DNA from 3 places in the Novosphingobium sp. KN65.2 genome. Region 1 is predicted to be linked to each of the others. Evidence: riboswitches for the same ligand, from Rfam matches in the RefSeq annotation. Region 1 holds a riboswitch; each other region holds the start of a gene.
What was found. A riboswitch is a leader RNA that binds a small molecule or an ion and turns the genes downstream of it on or off. The one in region 1 is predicted to bind cobalamin.

Region 1 (10,498 bases):
GCACCTGGTTGAGAAGCGGGTGCATGCGCAGGCCGAAGCGGCTCGAAAGCCTGCTGGCGCGCAACGGCATGCCTTTGGGGGCATCGCCCGATCCGGTCCCGGGCGGCGGCGTAAGCAGGCGCACCGTATCCCGAAAACGCCCGCTGGACGAAATCAGGACCGATCGGCTCTGATCGAGCGAGGCTGCGGACGAAAGGTAGTGAACCGGTTCCTGCCCGCTGAGGTCCACGGCGCGTCCCACGGTGATGCGCGCAGGCGTCACCTGCGCAGCTGTAGCCGAGGCGGGGCGCGGCGACGTGACGCAGGCGGCACGGTCGCTGACGATGGCACCGGCGGTCATGCAACCTCCTGCGCTGTTCGTGTCGACAACGGCCATGCGACTGACGGCGTCCTCGCCAGCCCATGCAGGCGCTGACCATACAATGGCCAGGGCCGCCCCTAGCATAGCTGGGCGGATATTGATCTTGCTCCGGCCGTCCTGGATCATGGTACTTCCCCCGTTGCCGTAAACTAACGGAAAACGGCCAGTTTGTTAACTCAAATTGACGCGGCGTACCGAACTGGCACGCGGGAATTCGGAGGTATGAAGACCGGTTTCAGAACCCCCGCGCCATGCCTTCCCGGCGTGGATCGGCACCGCCTTCATAACCACCGTTCCTGACCACGATGGCCTGGATCCCGGACTCCTCGCTGCGGGAAGTCGACAGTGGCATACCGCGTGCGGCAAGACCGGTCATGATCGGTTCGGGGAACGGATCGGCGCGGAACGCGTCGCCCTTCGCGACCAGGTTGGGCAGTGCGACCGCGTCCTGCGGCGACATGTTCCAGTCCAGCATCGCTACAAGAGCCTTGAGATTGTATGCCTGGATCGACGTCCCGCCCGGCGATCCGGCAGCAGCATGGAAGCGGCCATCCTTCGTCAGGACGATAGCCGGTGCCATGCTCGATCGCGGTCGCTTGCCGGGTGCCGGGGCATTGGCCGCAGGCGCTCCGTCGCCGTCCGTGGGCGAGAACGAGAAGTCGGTAAGCTGGTTGTTGAGGAAGAACCCGTCGACCATCCGCCCCGAACCGAAGATGCTCTCCACGGTGGTCGTCATCGAGACGACGTTGCCTTGGGCATCGACGACAATGAAGTGGCTGGTTCCGCCCGGTTCCGCCGTAGCGTCCGGGCCGAAAGCAGGGGCACCTTCGGGATGGCCGAAGCTGACGGAGCCTGCCCGCTCGCCGATCAGTTTCGCGCGCGCGGCCAGGTAGTCCGGATCGAGCAGCCCCTTGATCGGGACTTCGACAAAGGCGGAATCGCCGACATAGCGATCGCGGTCGGCATAGGCGAGGCGGCTGGCCTGCGCGAATTCGAACCACGCCTTTTCGTCGCCCGCATTGCGCTTGGCGATATCGGTGTGTTCGAGAATGCCCAGCGCCATCAGCAGCCCCGGACCGCCAGACGGGGCCTGCGGGGTGCAGACCATATAGACGCGGTAGGGTTCGCATAGCGCCGGACCGGTGCGCGGGCGATAGGCGGCAAGGTCTGCCAGCGTCATTGTCCCGGGGCGCGGCCCTTCGCTGACGCGCTTGACGATGTCATGCGCAATGGGGCCGGTCAGCAGGCCCGAGGCCCCGAATTTGGCAATCCGCTCCATCGTGCGGGCATAGGCCGGGTTGCGCAGTCGATCGCCTGCGGCATAGCGGCTGCCGTCCGGCTTGGAGAAATAGGTGACGGCATCGGGCGCCGTTGACTGCGGCGCGCGTTCCATCCGGATCATCCCGGCAAGACGTGGGCTGACGATGAATCCGTCCGCTGCAAGATCGCGCGCCGGTTCGAGCAGGTCCGCCCAGGCGAGCTTGCCGTGATCGTGGTGGGCCATGTCGAGCATGGCGACGGCCCCTGGCACGCCTGTCGAAATGCCGCCGAGTACGGCATCGAAGAAGGGCAGGCGGTTGCCGTCATCGTCGAGGAAGAGACGGTCGGTAGCCCCGGCGGGCGCCGTTTCGCGTCCGTCGTAGTACGTCGCCTTGCGGTTCTTGGCGTCGTAATAGACCATGAAGGCACCGCCGCCGATCCCCGAACTCTGCGGCTCGACAAGGCCGAGAACGGCTTGGATCGCCACTGCGGCATCGACCGCCGAGCCGCCCTTGCGCAGTACGTCCACCCCGGCCTTCACCGCGAGGGGATTGGCCGCTGCGACCATCGCATGCTTCGCAAACCCGGACTGCTCGCGCTCTGGCGCCTTGGCAGTCCGGCTCTGCTCGACGGATGTTGCGGGGGTAGGGCTGGCCTGTGAAACGCTGGCCTGGGATACGGTCGTCAGTGTCAGTGCGGCTATGCCGACGGACAGGAGGAGGCGGCGCAATAGGGTTCTCCGGGGGGTGGCTTCTATCGAATTTCGTCAGGGCGATGGCCCCTTCGGCAAGGGACTCGCGGGACCGCCGGGACAGAACCTATCAGTTCCGTCCCATAGGTATAGGGCCGAGGTGCAAGGATCCTGACGTTCCGGGCAGGCAAGCGCGCGTCAGAGGTCGATGCCCGGTTGTGCCTTGATGCCGTTGCGAAAGGCATGCTTCTCGTCGCCGATCTTGCTGACCGTGTCGGCCAGTTCGATGAACTCGGCATGGGCCGCGCGTCCGGTGATGACCACATGCTGCATCTCCGGCCGGTTCCGGATCGCCGGGAGAACTTCCTCGAGCGTGAGGTAGCCGTAATTGATGAGGTATGTCAGCTCGTCGAGCACAACGAGCGAGATCGCGGGATCGGCAAGCGCGACCCTGGCCTTTTCCCAACCGGCCTGGGCTGCGGCGATATCACGCTGGAGGTTCTGCGTCTCCCAGGTGAAGCCTTCGCCGCAATTCTCCCAGGTGACACCCGGCTGCCTGGAAAGGAAGGCGCGTTCGCCCACGTCGACCTTGCTCTTGATGAACTGGAACACCGCAGCCGTACGGCCGTAGCCCAGCGTGCGGGCAACCATGCCGAAGGCGCTGGACGACTTGCCCTTGCCGTTTCCGGTGAGCACCAGCACCAGCCCCTTGTCGATCTTGGCTGCGGCAATGCGGGCATCGACTACGGTCTTGAGCTTGCGGGTGCGTTCCTTGTGGCGACGATCTTCTTCGGTCAGGTTCTCGGTGTCAGTCATGATTGGTCGGCCTCTCGTGGGTGTGGCAGGTGGCGGGGCGAAGGAGGCCGGCGCAGGTGTCTGGCGGTATTGGCAGTCACTCACGTATCCTCCTCGACGCACGCACGATTGTCGTCGCCAAGGGATTGCCCGCAGCAAGCGAGGCCCTCGTCCGCACGGTTCATCCCGCCCGCGCAGAGGAACGACGGTAGCGGGCCGGTTTCCTGACTTTCCGGATCGACGCGCCTGTCGCCGCCTTCTCGAACCGGGAAGGCCCCGTTCAATGGCGTAGTGGCGATGCGCTCACCGGTCACAGTTGCGGGAGCAGTGCCGTCAGCGCGGAGAAACATTCGGCGCCCGGACTTCCCGATTAAGCCCTTGCGGGCACCCGTTACGCCTTCGCGGATAAGTCAGGGCAAGGCGCCCTGCAAGCATATTGCGCTTGCGAACGGCATGGCTGCGCGATACTTGCCGGACTGCGACAGGTTCCCCGCAAGGGGATCAAAAGGGAACTCGGGTGCAAGTCCCGGGCTGCCCCTGCAACTGTAAGCGGCGAGCCATCCGGCCATTTCGCCATTGGGATCGAAAGGCGGTCCTGAGAAGGCGGCCGGAGCGGCGTTGACCCGTGAGCCAGGAGACCTGCCTGACGCAGTCGTTCTTCATCCGGGCAGGGCGCACCGGGTGTTCGAGGGCCCCGCGATGGCGGGGTCACCCCTCGCGCAACGACAGTCATCGTCTCGCCGGTTGAGCTTCCGGTGGGACTGGAGCCGTTTGCAAGGAGGGAGCGTTGCCATGCTCTTGATGTCTTTCTGTCGTCCGCGTTCGGGAACGGTATGCTGATGCTGCGTGCCGTCGAAGCCGAAGCCTCGGTCGTGGTCTGCTCGACCTGCCGCCATTCCGAAACAGAGCGTGAGGACGAGCACGGCCAGCGTGGCGGCGCGCGGCTGGCTTCCGCCATGCGCGAGGTGCAGGCTCAGGATCCCGCCTTGGCCGCCGTTTCCGTTCAGGAAATGCCGTGTCTGTTCGCCTGCAAGCGCTTTTGCACCGTGCATATCAGGGCGCCCGGCAAGGTGGGCTATGTCCTGGGCGACTTCGCTGCCGATCATGAGGCTGCACACGCGATCCTCAGCTATGCTGCGCAGCATGCCGAGAGCGAGGAGGGCGTTGTGCCCTATCGCAGCTGGCCGCAAGGCGTGAAGGGGCACTTCATCACGCGCACCCCGCCCGAAGGCTACCTGTGCACATGATCGGCTTCGAAAGCCGCGAAGCCTTTTCTGCGGCGCTCGCCGATCTGCCCGAAGCCAACAAGGTTGCGCAGGCCGCTGCACAGCTGCGCCAGGAGGACCTGACCAAGCCGCTGGGCTCGCTCGGTCGACTGGAGGACATCGCGATCTTCATGGCCTCGTGGCAGGGCAGGGAGCGGCCGGTACTGGAGCGCATCCGGGCTGCGGTCTTCGCCGGGAACCACGGTGTCGCCGCGCGCGGGGTCAGCGCCTATCCGCCCGAAGTGACGGCGCAGATGGTTGCCAACTTCGCGGCTGGCGGTGCCGCCATCAATGCCCTGGCCGATGCCTGCGGCGCGGAACTGGTCATCGTGCCGATCGAGCTGGAACGTCCTACGGCGGACTTCGTCGAAGAGCCTGCCATGAGCGAGGAGGATTGCCTCGCGGCACTCAACGCGGGCGCATCGGTCGTCGAAGAGGGGCTGGACCTACTTTTCGTCGGCGAAATGGGGATCGGCAATACAACGCCCGCCGCCGCGCTATGTGCGCAGGTCTGCAACGGCACCGCTGCCGAGTGGGTCGGTGCCGGGACGGGTCTCGACATGGACGGGATCGCCCACAAGCAGTCCGTCGTCGCGCAGGCATTGGCCTTTCATGGTACCCTCTGCACTGACGCTTTCGAAACCCTTCGTCGGCTTGGCGGGCGCGAGATTGCCGCGATGGCAGGGGCCATCCTTGCCGCACGGATAAAGCGCATTCCGGTACTGCTCGACGGCTACATCGTCTGCGCTTCCATAGCGCCGCTGGTGGTCGATCAGCCGCGGTTCGCCGCGCACTGCCTTGCCGCCCACTGTTCCATGGAAGCGGCCCATGCGCGGTTGCTCGACTGGCTTGGCCTTGCCCCCCTGCTGCAACTCGGAATGCGGCTGGGCGAAGGGACCGGCGCAGCGGTGGCGACGCAGCTCGTGCGCTCGGCCATTGCGGCGCACAACGGCATGGCGACATTCGCCGAGGCCAAGGTGGCGGGCGTTGCATGACGGATTTCGTGCTGCACCTCATGCGGCACAGCGCTCCGCAGCGGCCCGGCCTGATGCTCGGCCATCTCGACGAGCCGCCACTGGCCTCCGGCGTAGCCGCCTGCATGGAACGCGCAGGTGCACTTGCCTTCAAGCAGATCAGGTGTTCCGATCTTGCCCGAGCGCTGCTTCCCGCAAGGGAGATAGCCGGGCAGTGCGGCCTCGCAGTACATATCGATCCGCGCTGGCGTGAACTCGATTTCGGTGCGTGGGATGGCATGGCGCCGCAGCAGTTGCCCAATGACGCGCTTGCCCGGTTCTGGGACGACCCGGATGCCTTCCCTCCGCCGGGAGGCGAGATGTGGTCGGTCCTTGTCCGGCGCGTGGGCGAGGCACTGGCGCATATTCGTGAGGATTGCCTCGTCGTTGCGCATGGCGGCTCGATCCGCGCTGCAGTATCATATCTCACCGGGCTCGATCATCGCGGTGTCTGGGCGTTCGACCTGCCTTACGGCGCGCTCATCAGCCTGCGGGTATGGCCAGGAGGCAAGAGTGCGGGGCAGATCATAGCGCTAGAGACGGACGCGCCATGATCCGCCGCTTCATTCTCGCCATGCAGTTTACCACGCGCGTGCCCCTGCCGAACGTGAAAGCAGACGATGCGGACTTCGCCGCGCTCCTGCGTTATTTCCCGATGGTGGGACTGGTTGTGGGCGCCATCGTTTCGGGCGCCTGGTGGCTGGGATCGTTCCAAGGCGCATGGCTGGCGGCGCTGCTAGCGTTGGGGGCATGGGTGGCGGTGACCGGCGCGCTGCACCTCGACGGACTGGCCGACGTGGCCGATGCGACCGGTGCTGCGCATGGCAATCCAGCACGGCTTTCCGAGGTTCTGGCCGATCCGCATGTCGGCAGCTTCGGCGTCGTCGTCGTCGTGCTGCAGTTGCTCGCCAAGTTCGTCCTGCTGCAGCATGTTAGCCTCGCCGATTTGCCGCTGCTCTGCATCTTGCCGGGCCTTGCGCGCATCGGCCCCCTGTTCTGGGCAAGGATGTTGCCGCCGCTTCATGAAGGATTGGGCAGCCGTCTGGGCGCCGGGGTGCGCTTTCGGGATTTCGTGCTCTGGGGCATCGCCGCGCTGCCTGTCGTCGTGCGGGAGCCTGCCTTTGCCTTACTGGTCCCTGCAATCCCGCTCTGGTCCCTGTGGCTTCGCCGCAGGCTGGGCGGAATATCGGGCGACGGTCATGGTGCGGGGATAGAGCTGTGCGAGACCGCCCTCCTTGCAGCACTGGTCCTCACATGAGCGCCTTGCAAACCGTACGTCACGGAGGGCGGCTCCACGAGGCCTGCCGGCGTTACGGCGGCCGACCGCAGGACTGGCTTGACCTGTCCACCGGCATCAATCCCGAGCCATGGCCTGCAGCATCCCTTCCGGCGACAGACTGGAGCCGACTGCCCGAGCCCGATGCCCTGAGCGAGCTTGAGGCAAGGGCTGCAGCGCACTTCGGCGTCGATCCCGTCCATTGCTGCGCAATCGGCGGGAGCGAACTGGCGATCCGCCTTGTCGCCCGCCTGCTCGATTTGCCGGGATGCTCACTGCAACCGGCTTATGGCAGCCACGAGGAGGCTTTTGCCGGTCCTCCTGCGAACTTCGCGGAAGTCCCGGAACAGCCCACCGCCCTGATCTTTGCCAACCCGAACAATCCCGATGGCCGCCTGCGGCAAGGGCAAGACATCCTCGTCTGGTCGGATCGGCTGACCGCCGAAGGGAGTTGGCTCGTTGTCGACGAGGCCTATGCCGACTGCGACCCCGCCGAGAGCGTTGCCCCGCAAGTTCAGGATGGCCGACAACTGATCGTCCTGCGTTCCTTCGGGAAGTTTTTCGGCCTTGCCGGGCTGCGGCTTGGGTTCGTGCTGGGGCCGAGCGACCTGATCGCCGCCCTGCGCGAGGCTATCGGGGACTGGCCGGTCCATGCTGCCGGACTGGCCATAGGTGCGGCAGCGTATGGCGATGCAGCCTGGATCGCGGGTACGCGCCTCGCGCTCTTCGACAGGGCCCGGGCGCTCGACACCGTCCTGACCGGACATGGCCTGAAGCCGGGAGGAGCCTGCCCGCTGTTCCGGCTCGTCGAGACTCGCAGCGCAGAAACCCTTTTTCGCCATCTGGCTCAAAACCGCATACTGGTGCGTCCATTCGAACGGCATCCCGACTGGTTGCGGATCGGCGTTCCGGCATCCTTGCGGGACTTGCGTCGCCTTGACCGGGTCCTGCCGCATGGCTGAACCTGTCGCATTCTGCGCCATGGCCATCGAATCCGTGCTCGGATGGCCCGCGTGCCTGCATCGCCGCCTCGGCCATCCCGTCGGCCTGTTCGCGCGGCTGATCGGTGCGTGCGACCGTCGGTTCAATCGTTCGCAGGATAGCGACAGTCGCCGGCGGCTTGGCGGAATTGTCACGGTCTGCGTTCTGCTCGCCTTCGCAGGCGGCGGCGCATGGCTGATCGAACAGGCGGTGCGCCAGGTCGCGGGAGCGTGGGCCTGGCCGATCCTGTGCCTGCTCGCATGGCCGGCCATGGCTGCACGCAGTCTGGATGATCACGTTCGCCCGATCTTGCGCGCCCTCCAGGAGGGTGACCTCCAGAGCGCGCGCGAGGCTGTCGGCCGGATCGTCGGTCGCGACACCGCAGCTCTCGATGAGACTGGCGTCGCGCGTGCCGCCATCGAAAGCCTGTCGGAGAGCTTCTGCGATGGCGTTGTCGCGCCGCTGTTCTGGCTGCTCGTTCTCGGACTGCCGGGGGTCTGGGCCTACAAGGCGCTCAACACGGCCGACAGCACGATCGGCCATAGAGAGATGCCCTATACGCACTTCGGCTGGGCGGCTGCGCGCAGCGACGATCTGGCGAATATCCTGCCGGCGCGCCTATCCGCAGTCTTGCTTTGCGCTGTCGCCATGACGGGATGGGGCACGCTTTGGCGCGATCATGCCCGCCACGCTTCCCCGAATGCCGGTTGGCCCGAAGCGGCCATGGCCGGAGCGCTGTCCGTGCGGTTGGCCGGGCCGATCGCCTATGACGGCGTGCTGGCGGACAAGCCCTGGATAGGGCAGGGGGATGAAGCTGACGCGGCGACGCTCGCCGGCGCTGTGAAGATCTACAGGCGCGCCTGCGCCCTTTTGGGAGCTATCGTCTTGGGGGCCGCATGGCTGGTTTGATGCTGCAGGGAACCGGATCGGACGTTGGCAAGTCCGTTCTCGTGGCGGGACTGTGCCGGGCGCTGGCGAATCGGGGCTTGCGGGTCCTGCCGTTCAAGCCACAGAACATGTCGAACAACGCGGCCGTCACGCCCGAAGGCGGGGAGATCGGCCGGGCGCAGGCGCTGCAGGCCATCGCCGCGCGTGCGCCACTGCACGTCGACATGAACCCGGTGCTGCTCAAACCGCAGGCTGACCGCACGTCCCAGCTAATCGTCCATGGAAAGGTGCGTGGGACACTTGGCTCGGGGAATTTTCGTGAAGGCCGCCGCAATCTCCTGCCCGATGTGCTGGAGAGCTATCGGCGTCTCGAAGCGCAGTGCGACCTGGTGGTCGTCGAAGGCGCGGGGTCTCCGGCCGAGATCAACCTGCGTTCGGGTGACATAGCCAACATGGGCTTCGCACGGGCTGCCGGGGTGCCGGTGGTACTGGTCGGCGATATCGACCGGGGAGGCGTGATTGCCGCGGTCGTGGGCACCCGCAATGTCGTGGATCCAGAGGACGCGGCGATGATCCGCGGGTTCCTGATCAACAAGTTCCGCGGCGATCCCGCGCTTTTCACGGATGGCTACGACGCCATTGCCGAGCGGAGCGGCTGGCGCGGCTATGGGCTCGTGCCATGGTTGTCGGCGGCGTCGCGTCTGCCCAGTGAGGATGCCGTCGTGCTCGAGCGCGGGCAGGGGGCAAGGCCCGGGCGCAAGCTGGTCGCGTGTCCGATCTTGCCGCGCATCGCCAATTTCGACGACCTCGATCCCTTGCGCGGCGAGCCGGAAATCGACCTTGCCATGATCCCGCCGGGCACGCCGATCCCGGCGCAGGCATCTCTCGTGGTTCTACCCGGTTCGAAAGCGACCATCGCCGACCTGGCCTTTCTGCGCGAGCAAGGCTGGGACATCGATATTCTGGCGCACCGGCGCCGGGGCGGCATGGTCTTGGGTATCTGCGGGGGCTACCAGATGCTTGGGCGCACTCTCGCCGATCCGCGCGGGATCGAGGGAGCGCCTTCGCAGGTCACCGGGCTCGGCCTACTCGAAGTCGATACCGAGATCGGTGTCGTCAAAAGCCTTGAAGCCGTCAGCGGCACGGCTCTCGATGAGGCGCTCCGCGGCTATGAAATGCACATGGGCGTGACCGATGGGCCGGGATGCGGCCGTCCCTTCGCGCAATTCGATGACGGGCGCAGCGACGGCGCCATCAGCGCCGATGGCCTCGTGCTTGGCACTTATTGCCACGGTTTCCTTGGCACTCCCGGTCTGCGCAAGGCGCTTTTGGGCAGGATCGGGGCACAGGGCACTGCGTTCGATCAGTCGCATGTGGTGGACACGGCGCTCGACGAGATTGCAGAAGTGCTGGAAGCGCATGTCGATATTCCCGGATTGCTCGAACTGGCCGGGAACTCGTGGCGATGAAGCGCCTTCTGGTGATCGGAGGCGCGCGCTCGGGCAAGAGCCGTTACGCCGAGGAGCGATTGGAAGCACTGCCGGGGCGGCTCGGGTATATCGCCACGGCGCAGGCCCACGATGACGAGATGACCGCGCGTATCGACCTGCATCGCGCGCGACGCGGCGAGCGCTGGGAGACCTGCGAGGCGCCTCTCGAACTGTCCGATGCGATTGCACGGATGGCAAGTCGCTGCGATGCCCTGCTGGTCGATTGCCTTACGCTTTGGCTGACAAATCTGATGCTGGGCGAGCATTGCGTCGGGCAGGGACGGATGGGACTGATCGATGCCATCGCGGCTTGCCAGGTGCCCATTGCCCTGATCGGAAACGAAGTCGGGCTCGGCATCGTACCGGATAACGCACTGGCCCGGCAATTCCGGGACGAAGCTGGCTTACTCAATCAGGCCGTTGCCAGGGTGGCGGACGAAGTTGTCATGGTCGCAGCTGGATTGCCCCTGAGATTCAA
Region 2 (10,498 bases), on a different contig from region 1:
GCAGGCAATGCCGACTGCGACCGGATGTGCGACATCGCCGAAGGCAAGCGCCTCGGCGCGCACGCATCGCACGCGCTCGCGCGGGCCGCCCAGCGCCTCAAGGATATGCAGCTCCGAGGCACCGAAGCCCTGACCGATCAGATAGCGGGCCAGATCGCCCGCCGCGTCTCCGTCCCGCAGCAGGACCAGTATCCTGCGACCAGCAGCCAGATGCGGGCGCAGGCGCGCCAGGGGCGCGGCATGCAGGCCAAGGCACACCGTATCCTGCAGCGACCATCCCAGACGCGCCGCGGCCAGCGAGAATGTCGAAGGCGCAGGATGTGCGATCCATTCGCCCGCGCGCAGGTGGCGCGTTACCGGGGCTCCGCCGCCGAACCAGAAGGGATCGCCCGAGGCGAGCATGACCACGCGCTTGCCACGATGGGCCAGGAGCCGCTCGATGCCGAGCGCAAAGGGCACTGGCCATTCCTCTGCGCGGCCATTAAGCGCGGGCAGCAGCGACAGGTGCCGGGGGGCGCCGATCACAAGTTCGGCCCGCGCCAGTGCATCGCGCGCCGCCGCCGAAAGCCCCTCCGCCCCGTCCTCGCCGATGCCGAGGATCGTCAGCCACGGGCCGGAGTCAGTGAAGGAGGAAGTGTCAGCCATGCCGAAAGTTCTCCTTCTGGGCGGCACCACCGAGGCCAGCGCGCTGGCCGGCCTGCTCGCCGGGTCCGGAGTGGACACGACGCTCAGCTACGCGGGTCGAACGGCCAGCCCGCGTGCGCAGCCGGTCCCGGTGCGCGTCGGCGGTTTCGGAGGCGCGGATGGCCTTGCCGACTGGCTGCGGGAGAACCGGGTGACCCACCTGATCGACGCGACGCATCCCTTCGCCGCGACCATGAGCGCGAATGCCGTAGCCGCCGCGCGCCTTGCCGGAACGCCGCTGATCGCTCTCACCCGCCCCGCCTGGGCACCGCAGCAAGGCGATCGCTGGAGCCATGTAGCGGATGTCGGCGCTGCCGTGTCCGGGCTTGCCGGGCCTGCCCGCCGGATCATGCTGGCGCTGGGCCGCATGCATGTCGCCGAATTCGTCGCGCAGCCGCAGCATCATTATCTCTTGCGCTTCGTCGATGCGCCCGAAGCCGCGCCGCCATTGCCGCACCACAGCCTCGTTGTCGATCGCGGCCCCTTCACCGTCGAAGGCGACATCAGGCTGATGCGTGAGCACGCCATCGAGGTCGTCGTGTGCAAGAATGCCGGAGGAACCGGCGCGCAGGCCAAGCTCGCGGCGGCCCGCGAACTGGGCCTGCCGGTGATGATGATCGACCGCCCCGCCATTCCCGAGCGGCACGAAGTGCATGATCCGGCAGACGTCCTGCAATGGCTGGATCACGCGGCGGCTTCCATCGCCGAACGCGGCGTATAGAGGATCGGTCCGGCTTCGCGCGCGATGATGCGGGTACGGCTCGACCCCACGATCACGACGGTGCGCATGTCGGCCATCTCCGGCCGCGCTTCTCCAAGGGTCACGATCCGCAAGTCCTCGTCAGGCGTGGTGACCGCGCGGGCGAAGAGAATCGGCCGCTCCGGCCCGCAAACCTCGCACAGCACCTTCAGTGCGCGTTCGAAACCGGCGGGGCGCGACTTCGAGCGCGGGTTGTAGAACGCCATCGCGAAATCCGCCTCGGCGGCTAGCCGCAGGCGCTTTTCGATCAGGTCCCAGGGCTTGAGATTGTCGGAAAGGTTTATCGCGCAGAAATCGTGGCCCAACGGCGCACCAACCCGGGCGCTGGCGGCAAGCATCGCGGTAATTCCGGGCAGCACGCGGATATCGATATCGAGCCAGGCTGACGGCCCGGCTTCCAGCGCTTCGAACAGGGCCGAGGCCATCGCAAAGACGCCCGGATCGCCCGAAGACACGACGACGACGCGCCGCCCCCGAGCGGCAAGGTCGAGCGCATGGGATGCGCGGTCCAGTTCCACCCGGTTGTCGGAGGGATGCAAGGTCAGCCCTTCGCGCGCGGCGATCCGCGCAACGTAGGGAATGTAGCCGATGACGTCAGTCGCCTCGGCCAGCGCCTGCGTGACCTCGCCCGTCACCAGCGCCTCGTCGCCCGGCCCCAGCCCGGCGATGCAGACCCAGCCCCGATCCTGCGCAGCGTTCACGGCCGACGTCCCTGTCCGTGAATCAGCAGGATCGAGAAATAGGGCGTCACGTTCTCCGCTTCGGCCAGGCGGGTCACACGCTGGTTCGGCATCGCCGCGTGCTCGACCAGCCACGCGTCCTGCTCTCGCCCGGCCGCCGCGACGGCGCGGCGCAGCTTGGCAAGGTTGCGTCCGATCTTCATCACCACCAGCGCATCGGTATCGCGGATACGCCGCTCCAGATCGGCTTCGGGCAATGTCGCGGTGACAACGGTCAGGACATCATCGCCCCATGTGATCGGCACATTCGTCGCATTCCACGCCCCCGACATGCCAGTGATCCCGGGCACGACCTCGACCGGAACGTGCCCGGTCAGGCGCGAATGCAGGTGCATGAACGACCCGTAGAAGAAGGGATCGCCCTCGCAGAGGACCACGATATCCTCACCCTTGCGGGCAAGCGCCAGCAGTCGCTCGGTGCTCCGCTCGTAGAATTCGGCAAGGCAGGCCTTGTAGCGCGGATCGTCGAAGGGGATCTCTGTGGTGACCGGGTATTCCAGCGCAATCTCGATCACGTCGGGGCGCAGCAGTTCGCCGGCAATGCGCCGTGCGTGTCCCGGCCTGCCCGCCTTGCGGAAATAGGCGACATGGCGGGCAGAGCGCACCAGCCGGTCGGCCCGGACACTGAGCAGGTCCACCGCGCCGGGGCCGAGGCCGACCCCATGGACGGTGCCGCAGGTTACAGCCCCGCTCATTCGGCGCGGCTCGCAAGCGCGTTGACGGCAGCCACGGTGATCGCGCTGCCGCCCAGCCGACCTTCGACCACACAGCACGGCGCCGGCGGCGCGACCCAGAGCGCGGCCTTCGATTCCACCGCGCCGACAAAGCCGACCGGGCAACCGATGATCGCTGCCGGGCGCGGACAAGTCGGATCTTCCAGCATGTTGAGCAGGTGGAACAGAGCCGTGGGGGCATTGCCGATGGCGACCAGTGCGCCTTTCAGGTGCGGACGCCACAGCTCCAGGGCTGCGGCGGAACGTGTGTTGCCCATGGCTTTCGCCAACTCGGGCACTTCGGGTGCGCGCAACGTACACAACACCGCATTGTCCGCCGGCAGGCGGGCCCGGGTAATGCCTTCGGAAACCATGTGCGCATCGCACAGGATCGGTGCGCCGCCAGCCAGTGCCGCACGCGCGGCTTGTGCAAATCCCGGCGAGAAGCGGACGTGGCGGCCAAGCTCCACCATGCCGGCGGAATGGATCATGCGCACCGCCACGGGTTCTTCGTCGGGCGAAAAGGCCGTCAGGTCGGCCTCGGCCCGGATCGTGGCGAAGGACTGGCGATAGATCGCCGCGCCATCGGTTTCATAGTCATGCGGCATCAGCCTGCTCCGAAAAGAGCCAGGACCTCGTCCCGGCCAAGAGCGAGGCGCTCACGCCCCTCGCCCGAAAAATCGTATCGGCCCTCGCGGCCGGTCAGCGTCACATCGGCACGCCCGGTCGCTGCGCAGAGCTTCGCGCAGCCCGAGACGTGCAGGCGCCCCGTCACCTGCGGCGCGATGCCGCGCGCCAGCTCTCGGGTCTCGACGCTCGCCTGCGGGCACGATGGGGCCCCCGGACAGGCATCGACGCGCAGGAGCGGATCCTGCGGATCGTCGACCAGTTCCTCGACCGGCGCGAAGGTCGCGCCCTCGACGATGAGCAACCGCCACGGAGTGGCACGCAGCGCAGTAGCCGCCGGGTCCGAGATCAGGCGGGCCAGCGCCAGTGCCGAGACCTGACCGAATGGCACGCCCCACGCCGCACCTGTAGGCGTCGGTCCCGGGCGAAATGCGCCTGCCGCTGGAGCCGGCTTGACGGAGCCTTGCGCCCAGTCGGGAAGTTCGGCGGCAAACCGGCTCATGCGACCGACATCGAGCCCGCCGCTCTCGGCAAACCACCGCGCCATGGCGATCAGGCGGTCGACTTCGGTGCCCGGGGGCACATCGACGCCCGAGGTCCGGCCCTGCGCGCGCAGTATCAGCCCGCCACTGGCCGCACGCTCGATCCGGAAATCACCCGCTTCACCCAGTAGGACAGGAACCGGCCCGGCATCGATGACGAAGCCGGCCTTGCCGGGCAGTTCCGGCAGTTCTGCGATCCTTGCGATGAGTTCGGTGGCGATCCGCACCGTATCGTCGGCGTCCTGCCAGAGCGGCGAGACGAGAATGTTGCGCTTTATCTCCCTGACAGGATCGGCCTCGACGAGGTCCAGTTCGACAAGTCTTTCGACGAGCGCAGGCCACACGACGTCGCTCACCCCGCGCAGCTGGAAGTTGGCGCGGCTGGTCAGGTCGATCAGGCCATTGCCGAAGGTCAGCGCGGCATCGCAAAGGCCCAGCGCCTGATCGCGATCGAGGCGCCCGAGGCGCGGGCGCACCCGCACCAGCAAGCCGTCTCCCGCCACCATCGGGTGCCAGGCATCCGGACACCAGCCCCTGATCGCGAACCCGCTCATTGTCCGCCGCCCATACCGGCGAGGATCGAATTGCGCCGCGTCTGCCACAGGCCTGCGGCATGAAGCGCGGCAAAGCGGGCTTCCATCGCGGCCAGCGCTTCGGGATTCTCGCGTCCGAGGAACGCGCGCACGTCCGGCTCGCCGAGCGTCGCGTCATGATAGAGATCGAACAACTGGGACGGGACCGAAGCGGAAAGGTGCGCGAAGGCGCCCAAGTGGTCGAGCGTCGCCGCGAGTTCCGCAGCGCCGCGAAAGCCGTGGCGCATCATCCCGGCGACCCAGCCTGGATTGGCCGCCCTCGCCCGCACGACGCGCGCGATTTCCTCTGTCAGGGTCCGGGCACTCGGCCGGGCGGGATCGCGACTGTCGAGGTGGTAGAGTGCCGCCTTGCCACCTGCGACAGATTGCGCGGCGGCAAACCCCGCCTCGTGCGCAGCGTAATCGGCAGCGAGCAGCAGGTCGGTCTCGGGCAGGTCCTGCAGGTGCACGAAAGCGTCAGCCCCGGCGACGCGGTCGCGCAGTCCTGCCGGATCATGCGCATCGCCCTGCTGGTCGAGCGCATGGTCGGACGCCGCGAGCCACGCTTCGCCGGCGGCCCTGCGCGCCTCGTCGGTATAGGTATCGGCCGTATCGCGCAGACCGAGGCCGTAGCGCCCCGGGCGGGGGCCATAGACGCGCGGGGCAACCGCCTTGCCGGCAAACGGGTTCCATTCCGGCGTCTCGTCCCTTTCGGACAGCGAGCGGACTGCCATTCCGAACAGCGTGGCGAGGACCGGGAAGGCATCGCGAAACAGGCCGGAGACACGCAAGGTCACGTCGATACGGGGCCGGTCGAGCATGGCCAGCGGCAGGATCTCTACCCCGGTCACGCGTTCGGACGCATTGTCCCAAACCGGTTTCGCACCGAGCAGGTGGAGCGCCATGGCGAATTCCTCGCCCGCCGTGCGCATCGTCGCAGAGCCCCAGAGATCGACCACCAGCCCGCGCGGATAGTCGCCATGGTCCTGCAAGTGGCGACGGATCAGTTCTTCGGCGAGGACGACGCCTTGCGCATGGGCCGAGCGCGAAGGCACCGCGCGCGGATCGACCGCGAAGAGGTTGCGCCCAGTCGGCAGGACATCGCTGCGCCCCCGCCATGGGGAGCCGGAAGGCCCCGCGGCCACCCGTCGTCCGGCCAAAGCGGCGAGCAGACCGCTGCGCTCCGCCTCGCCCTGATCCCCGCGGCCGAACACATGGAGCCCGTCGCCGAACTGGCTTTCCTTCACGTCGCACACGAAGCGATCGATGCGGGTCATCGCCTCGACCAGCGAGGTCGCCCCATCGAGGCCGAGTTCCGCTTCCAGACCCAGCGCCTGCGCTTCCTCGCGAATGACCGACTGCAGCCTGTCGCGCCGCGCCGGGTCGAGCCCGTCGGCATTGGAGAACTCGTCGAGCAGCGCTTCGAGGCGGGCCAACCCGGCACCTTCCCGTGAAGGCGCGAGCGGCGGCGGCACATGTCCCAGCGTCACCGCGCCGATCCGGCGCTTGGCCTGTGCCGCTTCGCCGGGATCGTTGACGATGAAGGGATAGATGACCGGCAGGGAACCGGTCAGCGCCTCGGGCCAGCAGGCATCGCCGAGCGCGACCGACTTGCCGGGCAACCATTCCAGCGTCCCGTGCGCACCGAGATGGACGAGCGCATCGACCCGGCGCTCACGCAACCACAGGTAGAACGCGACATAGGCATGGCGCGGGCAGCGCGAGACGTCGTGGTAATCGTCGTCGCGCTCTGAGGCCCAGCCGCGCTCGGGTTGCAGGGCGACAAGGGCATGGCCCAGTTCGACCGCGCGGAAATGGAAAGCCCCGTCGGCAACGGCGGAATCCTCTTCGGGTTCGCCCCAGGCTTCCGCCAGATCGGCCTGCAACGCCTCGGGCAAACGCGCAAGAGCCTCGCGATAGGCGTCGAGCGACCAGCTTGTCCCTGCCATGCCGAGACCGGCGACGAGGTCGTGCCCGCATTCGACCGCGTAACCGGCCTGCATCAGATCGGTAAGGATCGCATCGGCGGAAGCCAGCGCGTCCAGCCCGACGGCGTGCGCCATCTGGTAGCCCTTGCCGGGATAAGTCGAAAGAACCATCGCAAGGTGCCGCTCGTCCGCGGATTTGCGTCCCAGCGCGACCCACCCCGCGACGCGATCGGCGATCGCCTCGATCCGCGATGGCTCGGCGCGGTGGGCACTGCGCGAAAATTCGAGGTCGTCGTCGCGCGCCGCGGCCTCCTTGAAGCTGGCGACGCCGACGAAGATGCGGCCGTCTACCTCGGGAAGCACGACATGCATGGCAAGGTCGGCCGGAGACAGACCGCGCGAGGCCTCCTGCCAGGCCTGCCGCCCGCTCGTCGCCAGCGCAATCTGGAATACCGGAACTCCGGCGCCATCGAGAGGCGTGGCGCCTGCATCGTCACGCGCGGAAAAAGCGGTCGCATTGATCACCGCCGCGGGGTGAAGCGCCCTCACCCAGCGATCCACCCAGCCGCGAACTTCGAGGGCCTTCAGCGAAGGCACGTATAGGCCCAGCACATCGAAACCGCGCGCGGTCAAGGCTGCGTGCAGCGCCTCGAAAGGTTCGAGATCGGCGGAGCTGAGATAGGATCGGTAGAACGTAAGCAGCACGCGCGGGCGCATCGCCGTCAGAGCGAAGGCCGCCGGACAGGTGGTGTCCTCTCCCGGAAGCCAGGCTCCGGCAGATGGCAGCGCCTTGATGGTTCGGATATCCTGACCGAGCTGGGCATGCCCCCGCAATCCGCACGCTTGCGCAAGACGCGCAAGCGCCGCCCGCGCCGCGACCGCTCCTCCGACATCGCACAAACGGGTCAGTTCGCGCAGAATGGGGACGGAAACGGTCGAAACGGCATCGAGCCTTTCGTCCTCGCGCCCGTCTGCGGGCAGCACGACAAGGGCGATCCCGCGCGAACGTGCCAGCGCCTCGACCTGCTGGAGACCGTAAGTCCAGTAAGGCAGCCCGCCGATGATCCGGACCAGGATCGCCTTCGCACCTGCGAGCGTGCGCTCGACATAAGTGTCGACCGAAAGCGGATGCGTCAGTGCCGCAAGATTGGCGAGCCGCAGCGACGGCGGATTGTCCCCCGCATCGCGCGCACTGCGCCACCCGGCAGCGAATGCGCCAAGGTCGCTGTCCGAGAAGGACAGCACCACGAGATCGGCCGGAGCCTGCCCCAGATCCTGCGGAACGGAGGCTTCCTCGATCCCGTGGGTCTCGCGGAAGATGACGTGCATCGCGGCCTCAGCCCTGCAGCGCGGCCCTTATCGCAACGGGATCGAGGTGATCGTGCTCGGCAATGGCGACCAGCGAGGTGACACGGGCTTCGTCGGGGCGCCAGGGGCGGTCGTAGTGGCTGCGCACCCGCGCGCCGACCGCCTGCACCAGCATGCGCATCGGCTTGCCGGCAACCGCGACATAGCCCTTAACGCGCAGCACCCGGTGATCGCTCGCCAGGGTCTCTATGCGTGCGGTGAGAGCGGCAGGATCGGCAATCTCGCCCAGTTCGATGACGGCGCTGTCGAAGTCCTCGTGTTCGTGATCGTCCTCGCCATCGTGGTGCGAAGGACGCGCGGCAATGTCGTCCTCTGCAGCAGCGCCAAGTCCGAGGATAACGCGCGGATCGACGACGCCTTCGCTCAGTTCGATGACCGGAACCGGTCGCGGTGCCTCGGCAGCGATGACTTCGCGCGCCCGCGCCAGGCCCTGGGCGCCGGCAAGGTCGGCCTTGGTCAGCAGCACCATGTCGGCACAGGCGAGCTGGTCCTCGAAGACTTCGGACAGCGGGGTCTCGTGATCGATTTCCGGATCGGCCGCACGCTGCGCCTCGAGCGCGGCGAGATCGGGTGCGAACCGCCCGTCGGCCACGGCCTCGGCATCGGCAAGCGCCAGCACGCCGTCGACGGTGATACGGCTGCGGATCGCGGGCCAGTCGAAGGCCTTGAGCAGCGGCTTGGGCAGCGCGAGCCCCGACGTCTCGATCAGGATGTGATCGGGCCGCGGCTCAAGCGCCAGGAGCTTCTCGACAGTAGGGATGAAGTCGTCTGCGACGGTGCAGCAGATGCAACCATTGGCCAGTTCGACAACGTTCTCTGCCGGGCAATCGGGGATGGCGCAGGACTTCAGGATATCTCCGTCGACGCCCAGCGTGCCGAATTCGTTGACGACGACGGCCAGGCGGCGACCACCGGCATTGCGGATGAGATGGCTGATGAGCGTGGTCTTACCCGCGCCCAGAAAGCCGGTGATGATCGTTACGGGGACCTTGGACAGGTCAGGCATCGGCAATTCCCCAAGCGCCATGGCGACAACGGCAGGGCTTGCCGGAACGAGTCCGACCGACGCGCGACGACGGGCGGGCGCGAAAAGGCACCCGTTACCACGCGACCGTGCAGCCCCAGCCGCACAGCTTCGTCGCTCAGACGGAAGAATTACCGTGCCGTGACCATCCCCTGGATCAAGGCAAGAGCGACCGGTGCGCCGGCAGGTCTCCTGGCTTGCGGGTCACTGCTTGATGCACGCCTTCCCGGATCGCCTTGCGGCGTCATCCAGTGGCCGCCCCTTTCGCGTAACGAAGGGAGCCGTGTGCATCGCGCTATCCGCTCACAGTTGCAGGGACAGCCGCGGATTTGGGAAGGAAGCCCCTCCCGCACCGCATTCCCGATTAAGCCCCCTTCGGGGCACCGGCGCGATCTTTCGGTGCACAGAATCGATCCGTGCGCCGGAGCGAGGCCCTAGAACAGATTGGTCGGCAAGCCAATCGCTTCCGGGCCTGTTATCATGCCGAGACGCGCACTTCGATGTCGTCGAAGCGCTTCCAGCGGTAGATCGCAAAGCTGGCCAGCCAGCACAGCACGAAAAGGCCGATGATGGCGAACCCAAGGCTGTTGAAATTCTCGCCCAGCTCGCCCGCAATGCCGAACAGGCTGCCGGTCAGCCCCAGCTTCTCCCCGATCAGGGCGACAGTCTCGATCCCGCCGATGACGATGGCCACGAGCGCAGAAATCAGAGTGATGGTGATGTTGTAATAGAGCTTGCGGATCGGCTTGACGAAAGCCCACTCGTAGGCGCCGAGCATGACCACGCCGTCCGCGGTATCGATCAGCGCCATGCCCACTGCGAAGAGCACGGGCAGGACGAGGATCGTACCGATGGAAAGCCCGTCCGCCGCCTGCCCGGCCGAAAGGCCGAGGATGGCGACTTCGGTCGCGGTGTCGAAACCCAGTCCGAACAGGAAGCCCAGCGGGGCCATGTGCCAGCTGCGGGTAATCAGCCGGAACATCGGCCGGAAGATCCTTGCCATCAGTCCGCGATTGCCCAGCAGCATGTCGAGGTCTTCCTCGACATAGGCGCCCCCGGCGCGAACATGGGCGAAGGTCTTCCAGACGTTGCGCAGAATGATCAGGTTCATCGCAGCTATCGAAAACAGGAAGACCGCCGAGATCGAGGTGGCCACGAGACCGCCGACCTGCTTGAAGCTTTCGAACTGCGCCAGCGCGCTCGTCGTCAGGGCGATGGCTATGGCCGCGATGGTGACGATGCCGGAATGGCCGACGGCGAACCAGAAACCGACGGCGACCGGGCGCTGGCCGTCCTGCATCAGCTTGCGGGTCACGTTGTCGATGGCTGCGATATGGTCGGCATCCACGGCGTGGCGCAGGCCCAGCCCCCATGCGAGCAAGGCCGTCCCGAGCATGAGCGGCTGATCGTGGAAGAGCGATAAAGCCCATATCCAGGCGGCGATATTGGCGGCCACGAGCGGGCCGAAGAGCCAACCTATCCGGCGGCGCAGGTTGGGTCGGGCATTTTGCGGCGGTTGAGCCATGATGCGTTTTCGTCC
Region 3 (10,498 bases), on a different contig from region 1:
GACGAGGCCGTTCGGGGCCGAGACCGCGATCGAGATGTCGACGTAGTCGTGATAGACGATCTCGTCGCCGTCGATCTGCGCGTTGACCGCCGGGATGTCCTTGAGCGCAAGGACCGAAGCCTTGGCGAAGAAGGACATGAAGCCGAGCTTGATGCCGTGCTTCTTGGCAAAGACGTCCTTGTACTTCTCACGCGCTTCCATGACTGCCGACATGTCGACGTCGTTGAAGGTGGTGAGGAGGGCGGCATTGTCCTGCGCGCTCTTGAGGCGCTTGGCGATGGTCTGGCGCAGGCGCGTCATCTTGACGCGTTCTTCCTTGCGCGCCGGCGCTGCAGCGGCGACCGGAGCGGCTGAGGCAGGCGCGGAAGCCGGCTTGTTCCTGGCGGCCGCGATCACGTCGTCCTTGGTGATGCGCCCGTCCTTGCCGGTGCCCTTGATGGTCGAGGGATCGATGCCGTATTCCAGCACCGCGCGGCGCACGGCCGGCGAGAGGACCGAGGCGCCCGAGAGGGCCTCTTCGGCGGCGACCGGCGCGGCTGCCGGTGCAGCAGCGGCGGGAGCCGGCGTTTCGGCCTTGGCCGCGGCTTCCTTCTTTGGAGCCGGGGCGGCGCCCGAACCTTCCTCGATGGTGGCGATCAGCGCACCGACGGTGACGGTGTCGCCTTCGGCGGCGAGCTGCTGGCCCATGGTGCCGGCGTGCGGCGCCATGACGTCGATGGCGACCTTGTCGGTCTCGAGGCTGGCGATCGGCTCGTCAGCGGCAACCGCCTCGCCGGGCTGCTTGAGCCACTGGCCGATGGTGGCCTCGGATACGGATTCGCCGAGCGTGGGGACCTTGACTTCGGTGGACATGGGTTATCTCAAGCCTTCTGCTTGCGTCGGAGTTCGTCACGGACGGAAAGGTGGAGTGCTTCGGCCACCAGCGCAGCCTGTTCGGCGGCATGGCGCTTGGCAAGGCCGGTTGCGGGCGAGGCCGAAGCGTTGCGGCCCGCGTAGCGCGGACGGCACGAGGATACGCCGGCTTCCTTGGCGGATTCCTCGATCAGCGATTCGACGAAGAACCAGGCGCCGTTATTCTTCGGCTCTTCCTGGCACCAGACGATCTCCTCGAGGTTCTTCATGCGCGAGAGGCGCAGGGCCAGCGGTTCGCCCGGGAAGGGGTAGAGCTGCTCGATGCGGATGATCTGGGTGTCGTCGATCTCGTTCTGGTCGCGCGCTTCGAGCAGGTCGTAGGCGACCTTGCCCGAACACAGGATGACCTTCCTGGTGTTCTCGTCGCTCGGCGCCTTCGGGTCCGACAGGATGCGGAAGAAGTGGCCTTCGCCCACGAAGTCCGAAGCCGGAGACTTCGCCATCGGATGGCGCAGCAGCGACTTGGGCGTCATGATGATCAGCGGCTTGCGGAACGGACGGTGCATCTGCCGGCGCAGCACGTGGAAGTAGTTGGCCGGGGTGGTGATGTTGCACACCTGGATGTTGTCCGAGGCGCAGAGCTGCAGGTAGCGCTCGAGGCGGGCCGAGGAGTGTTCCGGACCCTGGCCTTCGTAGCCGTGCGGCAGCAGCATCACGAGGCCGTTGGCGCGCAGCCACTTGGCTTCCGATGCGGCGATGTACTGGTCGATGATGATCTGCGCGCCGTTGGCGAAGTCGCCGAACTGCGCTTCCCACAGGACCAGGGTCTTCGGATCGGCGCTGGCATAGCCGTACTCGAAGCCGAGCACGCCATATTCCGAAAGCGTCGAGTTCAGCACCTCGAAGCTGCCGTGGGGCAGGGTGTCGAGCGGGGTGTACTTGCGCTCGGTCTTCTGGTCGACCCAGACGGCGTGACGCTGCGAGAAGGTGCCGCGTTCGCAGTCCTGTCCGGACAGGCGCACGCCGTAGCCTTCGGAGACGAGGCTGCCGAAAGCGAGCGCTTCGGCCGTGGCCCAGTCGAAGCCTTCGCCGGTCTTGAACATCTCGTCCTTCGCCTGGATCACGCGGGCGAGGGTCTTGTGGATGGTCAGGTCATCGGGAACCGTGGTCAGCGTGCGTCCGAGGCTGTCGAACAGCTTGCCCTCGATGCCGGTGTGCACGTTGCGGCGTGCTGTTTCCGGATCGACCGGCTTGTTGAAGCCGCTCCAGCGCCCGCCGAACCAGTCGGCATGGTTGGCCTTGTAGGTCTTGGCCGCCTCGAATTCCTCTTCGAGGTGATTGTTGAAGGCTTCCACCGTCTCGGCAAGGAAGGCGTCATCGATCACGCCTTCGGCCTTCAGGCGCTCGGCGTAGATGGTGCTGACCGAGGGGTGCTTCTTGATCTGCGCGTACATCAGCGGCTGCGTGAAGCTGGGCTCGTCGCCTTCGTTATGGCCGAAGCGGCGGTAGCACCACATGTCGATCACGATGTCGCGGCCGAAAGTCTGGCGATAGTCGATCGCCAGCTTGCAGGCGAAGGTCACCGCGGCCGGATCGTCGCCGTTGACGTGCAGGATCGGCGCCTGGACACCCTTGGCGACATCGGTCGGGTAGGGCGAGTTGCGCGCGAAGTTCGGCGTCGTGGTGAAGCCGATCTGGTTGTTGATGACGAAGTGGATGCAGCCGCCGGTGTTGTAGCCGGCAACGCCCGAAAGGCCGAAGCATTCCCAGACCACGCCCTGGCCCGCGAAGGCCGCGTCGCCGTGGATCAGCACCGGCAGGACCTGCTTGTGCTTGGCGCCGGGACCGACATCGTCGCCGATGTCGTCGTGGAAGACCTGATAGGCGCGGACCTTGCCGAGCACGACCGGGTCCACCGTTTCGAGGTGGGAGGGGTTGGGCATCAGGCTCATGTGGACCTTGATGCCGTCGAACTCGCGGTCCGTCGAAGTGCCCAGGTGGTACTTCACGTCGCCCGAACCGCCGACGTCCTCGGGGTTGGCGGTGCCGCCGGAGAATTCGTGGAAGATGACCTTGTAGGGCTTGGCCATCACGTTGGCGAGTACGTTGAGGCGGCCGCGGTGGGCCATGCCGTAGACGATCTCCTTGACGCCCTGGGCGCCGCCGTACTTGATCACCGACTCCAGCGCCGGGATCATCGATTCACCGCCGTCGAGGCCGAAACGCTTGGTGCCGACGTACTTCTTGCCGAGGAACTTCTCGTACTGTTCGCCGCGCACGACGGCCTGAAGGATCGCCTTCTTGCCCTCGGGGGTGAACTCGATTTCCTTGTCGGCGCCTTCCATCCGATCCTGGAGGAAACGGCGTTCCTCGACATCGGCGATGTGCATGTATTCGAGGCCGACCTTGCCGCAGTAGTTGGCGCGCAGGATCCGCACCAGTTCGCGCACGGTGGTCCACTCGAGGCCGAGGTTGCCGCCGACGAAGACCGGACGGTCGAGCGCGTCGCCGGTGAAGCCGTGGTACTCGGGGGTGAGGTCTTGCGGCAGCTTGCGCTGGTTGAGGCCGAGCGGGTCGAGGTCCGCCGCCAGGTGACCGCGCACGCGATAGGTGCGGATCAGCATCATGGCGCGGATCGCGTCGGCGGCAGCCTGGTCGAGGCTGGCCTGATCGACCTTCTTGCCGCCCTTGGCGGCGGCCTTCTCGATCTGGACCTTGAGGGCCGTGGGATCGAGGCCCTGGGTGAGGTCGTCCTCGAACTCGGCGCCTACGCGCGGCCAGTTGTTGCGCTGCCAGCTCGGTCCGGGCTGGGGGCCGTCCATGCCGAGGTCCGGAGTGAAATCGAGATTTTCGTTGCCCATCGGAATCACCTTACCTCGTCGGATTAACAGCCCGACGTTACCGAGCAATCAGTTGGAAGCCGGCTGGTTCCCGGGGAGGAAAACCTGGCTGGCCATCTATGCAGTTATAATTCTGCCTGTACTTGGCGACCCGGCGCATGGCCAGGCGGGGCGTGCCCCGCCAGACACATGCGCCGACCTGATCGTCAGGCGAATTCCTTGAGGGCTTCCACAAGGGTTTCACCGAGCAGCGAGGGGCTGGCCGCAACGCGGATGCCAGCTTCTTCCATGGCTGCGATCTTGTCTTCGGCGCCGCCCTGGCCGCCCGAGACGATGGCACCGGCGTGGCCCATGCGGCGTCCCGGAGGGGCGGTGCGGCCCGCGATGAAGCCGGCCATCGGCTTCTTGCGGCCACGCTTGGCCTCGTCCTTGAGGAACTGCGCGGCTTCTTCTTCGGCCGAGCCGCCGATCTCGCCGATCATGATGATCGACTTGGTCTCGTCGTCGGCGAGGAAGAGTTCGAGCACGTCGATGAAGTTGGTGCCGTTGACCGGGTCGCCGCCGATGCCGACTGCGGTGGTCTGGCCAAGACCGGCGTTGGTGGTCTGGAACACCGCTTCATAGGTCAGCGTGCCCGAGCGCGAGACCACGCCGACCGAACCCTTCGAGAAGATGTTCGCGGGCATGATGCCGATCTTGCATTCACCGGGAGTGAGCAGGCCGGGGCAGTTCGGGCCGATGAGGCGCGACTTCGAACCGGTCAGGGCGCGCTTGACGCGGACCATGTCGAGCACCGGAACGCCCTCGGTGATGGCGACGATCAGTTCGATTTCGGCATCGATGGCTTCGAGGATCGCGTCGGCGCAGCCCGAAGGCGGAACGTAGACGCACGAAGCGTTGGCGCCGGTCACGGCCTTGGCTTCGGCGACCGTGTCGAACTGGGGCAGGCCCAGATGGTCGGTGCCGCCCTTGCCGGGGGTGACGCCGGCAACCATCTGCGTGCCGTAGTCGAGCGCGGCCTGCGTGTGGAAGCTGCCGGTCTTGCCGGTCATGCCCTGGGTTATGACCTTGGTATTCTTGTCGACGAGAATGGACATGGATCTTTTCCTGTTCCTGAACGTGGAAGCAGCCGGTTAGGCTGGGGAGGTTCCAAGAAACTATTTGCGTCGTGCGATACTGGCGAGATTGTCAGGCCAGCATCGCGCGACGGATATTTCCTCAGGCCAGCGAGCCGTCGATGCCCTTGCAGGCGACCAGCAGTTCCTTGACCGCGTCGATCGAGACCTGCAGGCCGGCCTTGGCCTTCTCGTCGAGCGAGATCTCGATGACTTCCTCGACGCCGTCCTTGCCGATCTTCACCGGCACGCCGACGTAGAGACCGTCGACGCCGTACTGGCCGTCGAGGTAGGCGGCGCAGGGCAGGATGCGCTTCTGGTCGCCGAGGTAGGATTCAGCCATCGCGATGGCCGAGGCCGCCGGCGCGTAGAAAGCCGAGCCGGTCTTGAGCAGGCCGACGATCTCGCCGCCGCCGTTGGCAGTGCGCTTGACGATCTCGTCGATGCGCTCCTGGGTCGACTTGCCCATCTTGATGAGGTCGGGAACCGGGATGCCCTTGACGGTCGAGTATTCGACGACCGGGACCATGGTGTCGCCGTGGCCGCCCAGCACGAAGCTGGTGACGTCGCGGACCGAAACGCCGAATTCCCAGGCGAGGAAGGTCGAGAAGCGTGCCGAGTCGAGCACGCCGGCCATGCCGACGACCTTGTTGTGGGGCAGGCCGGAGAATTCGCGCAGCGCCCAGACCATCGCGTCGAGCGGGTTGGTGATGCAGATCACGAAAGCGTCGGGGGCGTACTGCTTGATGCCTTCGCCGACCGACTTCATGACCTTGAGGTTGATGCCCAGCAGGTCGTCGCGGCTCATGCCCGGCTTGCGGGGAACGCCTGCGGTGACGATGACGACGTCGGCGCCGGCGATGTCGGCGTAGTCATTGGTGCCGGTGATGGCGGCGTCGAAGCCTTCGACGGGACCGCACTGCGACAGGTCGAGAGCCTTGCCCTGGGGGATGCCTTCGGCGATGTCGAACAGGACGATGTCGCCCAGTTCCTTCTGCGCAGCGAGGTGCGCGAGGGTGCCGCCGATGTTGCCGGCGCCGATAAGGGCAATCTTCTTACGAGCCATGATGCGTGCTTGTCCTTCCCAATGGCGGGACCTCGGACGTAAAAGGCGGCCTGCTTTGTCCCGCATAAGGCAGGTGCCGTCAGTTGCGAAGGGGGCCCTACGCCCCTCTCAACGACATTGCAACCGCGAAACGACGCGGACAGGCCACAAGCTTGCACTTTTAATTGATAACAGTTCGCAATTGCAATAGCGGCGATCAAACAAGCCGTTCGAGCGCGATATTTCAACGATTTGGCAAGGTTTGTGCGAGTCTTGCGCCGCGCGGGACATGTCTCTTGCCGATCCCGGGGCATGGCAAGAGGGCCGGGCCGAATTGCCCGAAAGGTGGGTCGTACAGACCTCGGTGCCTCTCCGACGCGTTGATTCGGACTGCCCGTCGTCCAGTCGGTCCAAGGATCGGTCGTCGTGCGCAGGGGATGCTGCGCACGTGCGGCTTCAACAGGCCCGAAGCGGGTTGCAGGTGCCGGACGGTGGAGTGATGGCGTACCCCGGGGCGGGCGTGAGGTCAGCCGTGGCGGGCGATCTTGCGGGCCAGGGCGTCGGCCATGCGGCGGTCGAGCTGGCGGCAGATCGAGATCCACCAGCGGCAGCTTTCCTCGTCGCTGGCGGCCTTGGCGGCTTCTGCATTTTCGCGCGCATGGGCAGCGGCCGAGAGGCCGTGGCGGGCGAAGTGGCGCAGGGCCTCGGTCAGCATCCGCTGGTCGTTCGCCGCCTGCATCGGCAGGTGCATCTGTTCGGAATAGGCGGCGATGGCCCGGCGGGCGGAGCCACCGAGGATGGGCTTGCAGCCGTTGTCGTTGACCGCACCCAGGGGGGCGGAGGGACACAGGGCACGAACAATCGCAGGGCTCTTTCCGCCATAGGCAGCGGCAAAGCGGATCGTCATGTCAGGCAGGCCCTTTGTGTCGTTGTTCTGATCTGGACCCTTATGGCAGTCAGGCTCTAAGCCTTTGTAATGGCCTATGGTTGCCGAATTCTTGCCGGGGCGTCCCGATGCCCCGAAAGGGGACGGATTGCGCCGGTTCAGCTGCCCGGCTGGGCGATCCAGCGGCCGCTGTTGGCGTATTGCGGCTTGATGTCGCCGGTCTCGGGCAGCTTCTGTGCGCGGTAGAGCGCATCGCCGCCGCGCTCGCGAATGGCATCGGAATAGAGCGGGACGGGCGCGGCTCTGGTTGGGGTCGCTGGCGTGTCGGCTGGACTTGCCGCGGCCGTGAACGATGCGTCCTGCGCAGCGAACTGGCGCTGGATCGCCACCGGATCGAGCGTGTCCGCCGCAGCCGCGGCGAGGGCGGCGGTGTCGCGACGGTGCGGCGCGGCAACCGGCTCGCCGCCGAGGTAGGCGAAGCGGAAGGCGCCCGGGCGGCCCGCTGCACCATGGAAGCTGTAGAAGCGATGCGCCCCGATGGTGCCGAGGTAGTCGAGGCTCGCGGCCCAGTAGGGATGGACCTGCACGGTGTGGTAATGCGTCGCCAGGCCGACGGGCGCATAGACGTAGCCCGACAGGGCGGCGCGCGCGACCTGCATCGCCCGGTCCCAGAAATAGCGCGAGGGCTTGCGGGCGAGCGAGCCGTCGCAGGTGAACGAAAACTGGCAGCCGCTGGCGCGTTCCGATCCTTCGTAGACCACGCCGCAAACGGTGCCGGGATAGGCCGGGTGGGCCACCCGGTTAAGCACGACCTGCGCGACGGCGCGCTGGCCGGCTTCGGCCTCGCTTGCGGCTTCATAGTATATGGCTGCGGTCATGCACTGCAGGGCGCGGGTGCGGTCGACGCCGCTGGCATCGATGTTGAGCGGGCGGGCAAGGGGCCGGGTTCCGCTCGCCGCTGCCGCAGCATCCCCGGCATCGGAATGCACGCCTTCGCCTGTCTGCAGGGGCGCGGTTTCCTGTTCGAGATAGTAGAAGGCGGAGCCCGGAAAGCTCGATCCGGCGCGCTCGAAGGGCATCGGCTCGAGGGTCTGCGCCTCGGCCGAGGCATCGGCGATGGAGAAGCGGCCCCAGTTTCCCGGCGAAGCGAAGGCGGGCAGGGCGATCGCGGCAAGGCCGGCAAAGCCTGCCGCCCAGCGCCGCTGCAGATGGGCGCGGTGGGCGTGGCGGTTCCTGCGCCCGCGCTCGAACCGGGCCGCGAAGTCGCGCGGGGGCGCCTCGCTTTCGCCGATCGGGGCAATCAGGGCAGGTGGCTCGGTCAATCGGTTCCTTTCGGTCGCCGCGTCAGCGTGCATCGGCGGCGCATCCTGCGCCTAACCCGCTTCGCGATCTGGCGCATCCGGCCTGTCACGGCCGTCCCGAAGCGATACACCGCGCCCTTTTACCCTTAACCGGTAAACAAATCTCTCGCGCGATCAGGTGCTTGCGTTGCCGCGCTTGCAAGGCCTGCAACGCCGCAGTATCCGCCCGGCCACGTCACGGGTTGTCCGGCTTGCCGGACCGAAGAGGGAAGCCGGTTCAAATCCGGCGCTGTCCCCGCAACTGTGACCGGGGAGTTCCGTCCCGAATGGCCACTGGCGGCTTGTGACAAAGCGCCGGGAAGGTGGGGCGGCGCGACGATCCGGGAGCCAGGAGACCTGCCCGAGATGGTCGTTCCGCGCCGGGCGGGTTGGACCGGAATGCAGCGAGTCATGCGCCGATACAGGTGCAGCCTCAGCCACGAGCGACACTTCGTTCAGGTTGGAGGTTTTGTACGTGAAGTATCTGTTTCTGCTCGGCACCGCGCTTGCCGTTTCCACGCCCGCCCTCGTTTCCCCGGCCCTGGCCGACGAGGTGGACAACACCATCGTCGTCACCGCCACGCGCACCGAGACGCCGCTGAGCCAGGTGGGCCAGTCGGTAAGCGTCGTCACCCGCGACGAGATCGAACGCACACAGGCGACGCAGGCGACCGAGGTGCTTGAGCGCCTGCCGGGCGTGACCGTTTCGGGCACCGGCGGCTTCGGCCAGATCACCAGCGTCTTCCTGCGCGGTGCGGAAAATGCCCAGAGCCTCGTGCTGATCGACGGTGTGCGCATCAACGATCCGGGCGATGTGGCCGGTGGCTTCGATTTCGGCGGTCTCACCATCGGCCAGTTCGACCGGGTCGAAGTGGTTCGCGGCTCTTCGGGCGTCCTGTGGGGCAGCCGTGCCATCGGCGGCGTGATCAACTTCATCACCGCGCGCCCGACCGAACAGTGGACTGCGCGTGCGCAAGCCGAATACGGCTGGCGCGACCGTCGACAGGTTGGGGCTTCGGCTGCCGGCTTGCTCGGTCCGGTCGGCCTGACGCTGGGCGGCAACTGGCTCGAGGGCGACGGCTATTCGGCCTACAACGAGCGCCGCGGCGCGACCGAGAAGGACGGCTTCGAAAGCAAGAGCGCCAATGCCCGTGCCGAAATCGAGCTGGCCGAGGGGCTGAGCGTCGACGCCGGCGGCTATTACACCAAGGCCGATTACGGTTATGACGATACCGGCGCCGATGCGCTCAATTTCGGGCACAAGCGCGATACGCTGGGTTACGCCAACCTGCGTTATGCCGGGCTCGACGGTCGCCTGACCGCGCGCCTGGGCTATGGGCTCACCGACACCCGCCGCATCTCCGATCACGAGATCTACGGTCCTTATACCACCAACGGCCGGAACGAGCGGGTCGAGGGACAGGTGACCTTCGCGCCGGTGGACCTCGTCAGCGTCCTGCTCGGCGCGGAGACAGAGACATCGAAGTTCTCCGATAACTTCGGTTCGAAGGACCGCACCTCGATCGACAGCTACTTCGGCATGCTGACGCTGCACCCGGTTTCGGGTCTGACGCTCAACGGCGGCCTGCGCTACGACGACCAGGCCGATTTCGGCCACCGCACCACTTTTGCGGCCAACGGCGCCTGGGCACTGGGCGAGGGCGAGGACGCGCCGGTGATCCGCGCCAGCTACGGCGAGGGCTTCAAGGCGCCATCGCTCTACCAGCTCTACACCAACGGCACTTTCAACCCGCTTGAGCCCGAGACCTCGAAGGCCTGGGACGCCGGGGTGGAACAGCCGTTCGCCGAGGGCAAGGGCCGCTTCACCCTGACCTGGTTCGACCGCAAGACGCGCAACCAGATCGATTACGACTTCGCGAACTGGAACTACTACAACGTGGGCCGCACGCGCGCGAAGGGCATCGAACTGGGCATGGTGGTGACCGACTGGGAGGGCTTCGATCTGAACCTGTCCTACACTTACCTCGATGCGAAGAACGAGCTGACCGGCGCGCGCCTTGCCCGCCGTCCGCAGAACAACTTCTACGCCAGCCTCGACAAGACCTGGGGCCTGGGGCTGCGTCTTGGTGCCGACCTGCGCGTGGGTGGCAACCGCTGGGACGATCACGCGAACACGCAGTTCGTCGAGGGGCACGTCGTCGTCGGCCTGCGCACGTCCTATCCGGTCACGCCCAACGTCGAGGTCTATGGACGCATCGAGAACCTGTTCGACGAGCACTACGAAGTGGTGCGCAGCTACGGCACGGCCGGCCGTTCGGCCTATGCCGGGGTTCGGGTGAAGATGTGACCTTGCCGCTTCCCCCGCAGTCCCGGTGGACCCGAGGGAAGCGTCTGGCGCGGGGTCTTGTCCGCGCCGGGGTCCTTGCGCTGGCATGGGCCGGCATATCCGGCTGCGGGGG

Region 2: another riboswitch for cobalamin. It lies ahead of cobW (cobalamin biosynthesis protein CobW); the one in region 1 lies ahead of cobO (cob(I)yrinic acid a,c-diamide adenosyltransferase).
Region 3: another riboswitch for cobalamin. It lies ahead of SPHV1_RS14900 (TonB-dependent receptor domain-containing protein); the one in region 1 lies ahead of cobO (cob(I)yrinic acid a,c-diamide adenosyltransferase).

The regions. Positions count from the first base shown of each region.
Region 1 is NZ_CCBH010000193.1:19,983-30,480, reverse strand. It holds gene SPHV1_RS25890 (M23 family metallopeptidase) at 1-340, opposite strand, end outside; gene ggt (gamma-glutamyltransferase) at 597-2,351, opposite strand; gene cobO (cob(I)yrinic acid a,c-diamide adenosyltransferase) at 2,511-3,128, opposite strand; cobalamin riboswitch at 3,304-3,514, opposite strand; cobalamin riboswitch at 3,574-3,769, shown strand; gene SPHV1_RS20485 (DUF1636 domain-containing protein) at 3,947-4,354, shown strand; gene cobT (nicotinate-nucleotide--dimethylbenzimidazole phosphoribosyltransferase) at 4,351-5,367, shown strand; gene SPHV1_RS20475 (histidine phosphatase family protein) at 5,364-5,939, shown strand; gene cobS (adenosylcobinamide-GDP ribazoletransferase) at 5,939-6,643, shown strand; gene SPHV1_RS20465 (threonine-phosphate decarboxylase) at 6,640-7,623, shown strand; gene cbiB (adenosylcobinamide-phosphate synthase CbiB) at 7,616-8,551, shown strand; gene SPHV1_RS20455 (cobyric acid synthase) at 8,539-9,999, shown strand; gene cobU (bifunctional adenosylcobinamide kinase/adenosylcobinamide-phosphate guanylyltransferase) at 9,996-10,498, shown strand, end outside.
Region 2 is NZ_CCBH010000174.1:80,553-91,050, reverse strand. It holds gene SPHV1_RS17465 (bifunctional cobalt-precorrin-7 (C(5))-methyltransferase/cobalt-precorrin-6B (C(15))-methyltransferase) at 1-645, opposite strand, end outside; gene SPHV1_RS17460 (cobalt-precorrin-6A reductase) at 644-1,405, shown strand; gene cobJ (precorrin-3B C(17)-methyltransferase) at 1,369-2,145, opposite strand; gene cobI (precorrin-2 C(20)-methyltransferase) at 2,142-2,879, opposite strand; gene SPHV1_RS17445 (precorrin-8X methylmutase) at 2,876-3,505, opposite strand; gene SPHV1_RS17440 (cobalamin biosynthesis protein CobG) at 3,505-4,620, opposite strand; gene cobN (cobaltochelatase subunit CobN) at 4,617-7,895, opposite strand; gene cobW (cobalamin biosynthesis protein CobW) at 7,903-8,940, opposite strand; cobalamin riboswitch at 9,123-9,361, opposite strand; gene SPHV1_RS17425 (HoxN/HupN/NixA family nickel/cobalt transporter) at 9,437-10,483, opposite strand.
Region 3 is NZ_CCBH010000164.1:7,757-18,254, reverse strand. It holds gene odhB (2-oxoglutarate dehydrogenase complex dihydrolipoyllysine-residue succinyltransferase) at 1-852, opposite strand, end outside; gene SPHV1_RS14925 (2-oxoglutarate dehydrogenase E1 component) at 861-3,713, opposite strand; gene sucD (succinate--CoA ligase subunit alpha) at 3,899-4,789, opposite strand; gene mdh (malate dehydrogenase) at 4,911-5,873, opposite strand; gene SPHV1_RS14910 (hypothetical protein) at 6,379-6,759, opposite strand; gene SPHV1_RS14905 (cell wall hydrolase) at 6,897-8,093, opposite strand; cobalamin riboswitch at 8,262-8,458, shown strand; gene SPHV1_RS14900 (TonB-dependent receptor domain-containing protein) at 8,554-10,386, shown strand; gene SPHV1_RS14895 (ABC transporter substrate-binding protein) at 10,383-10,498, shown strand, end outside.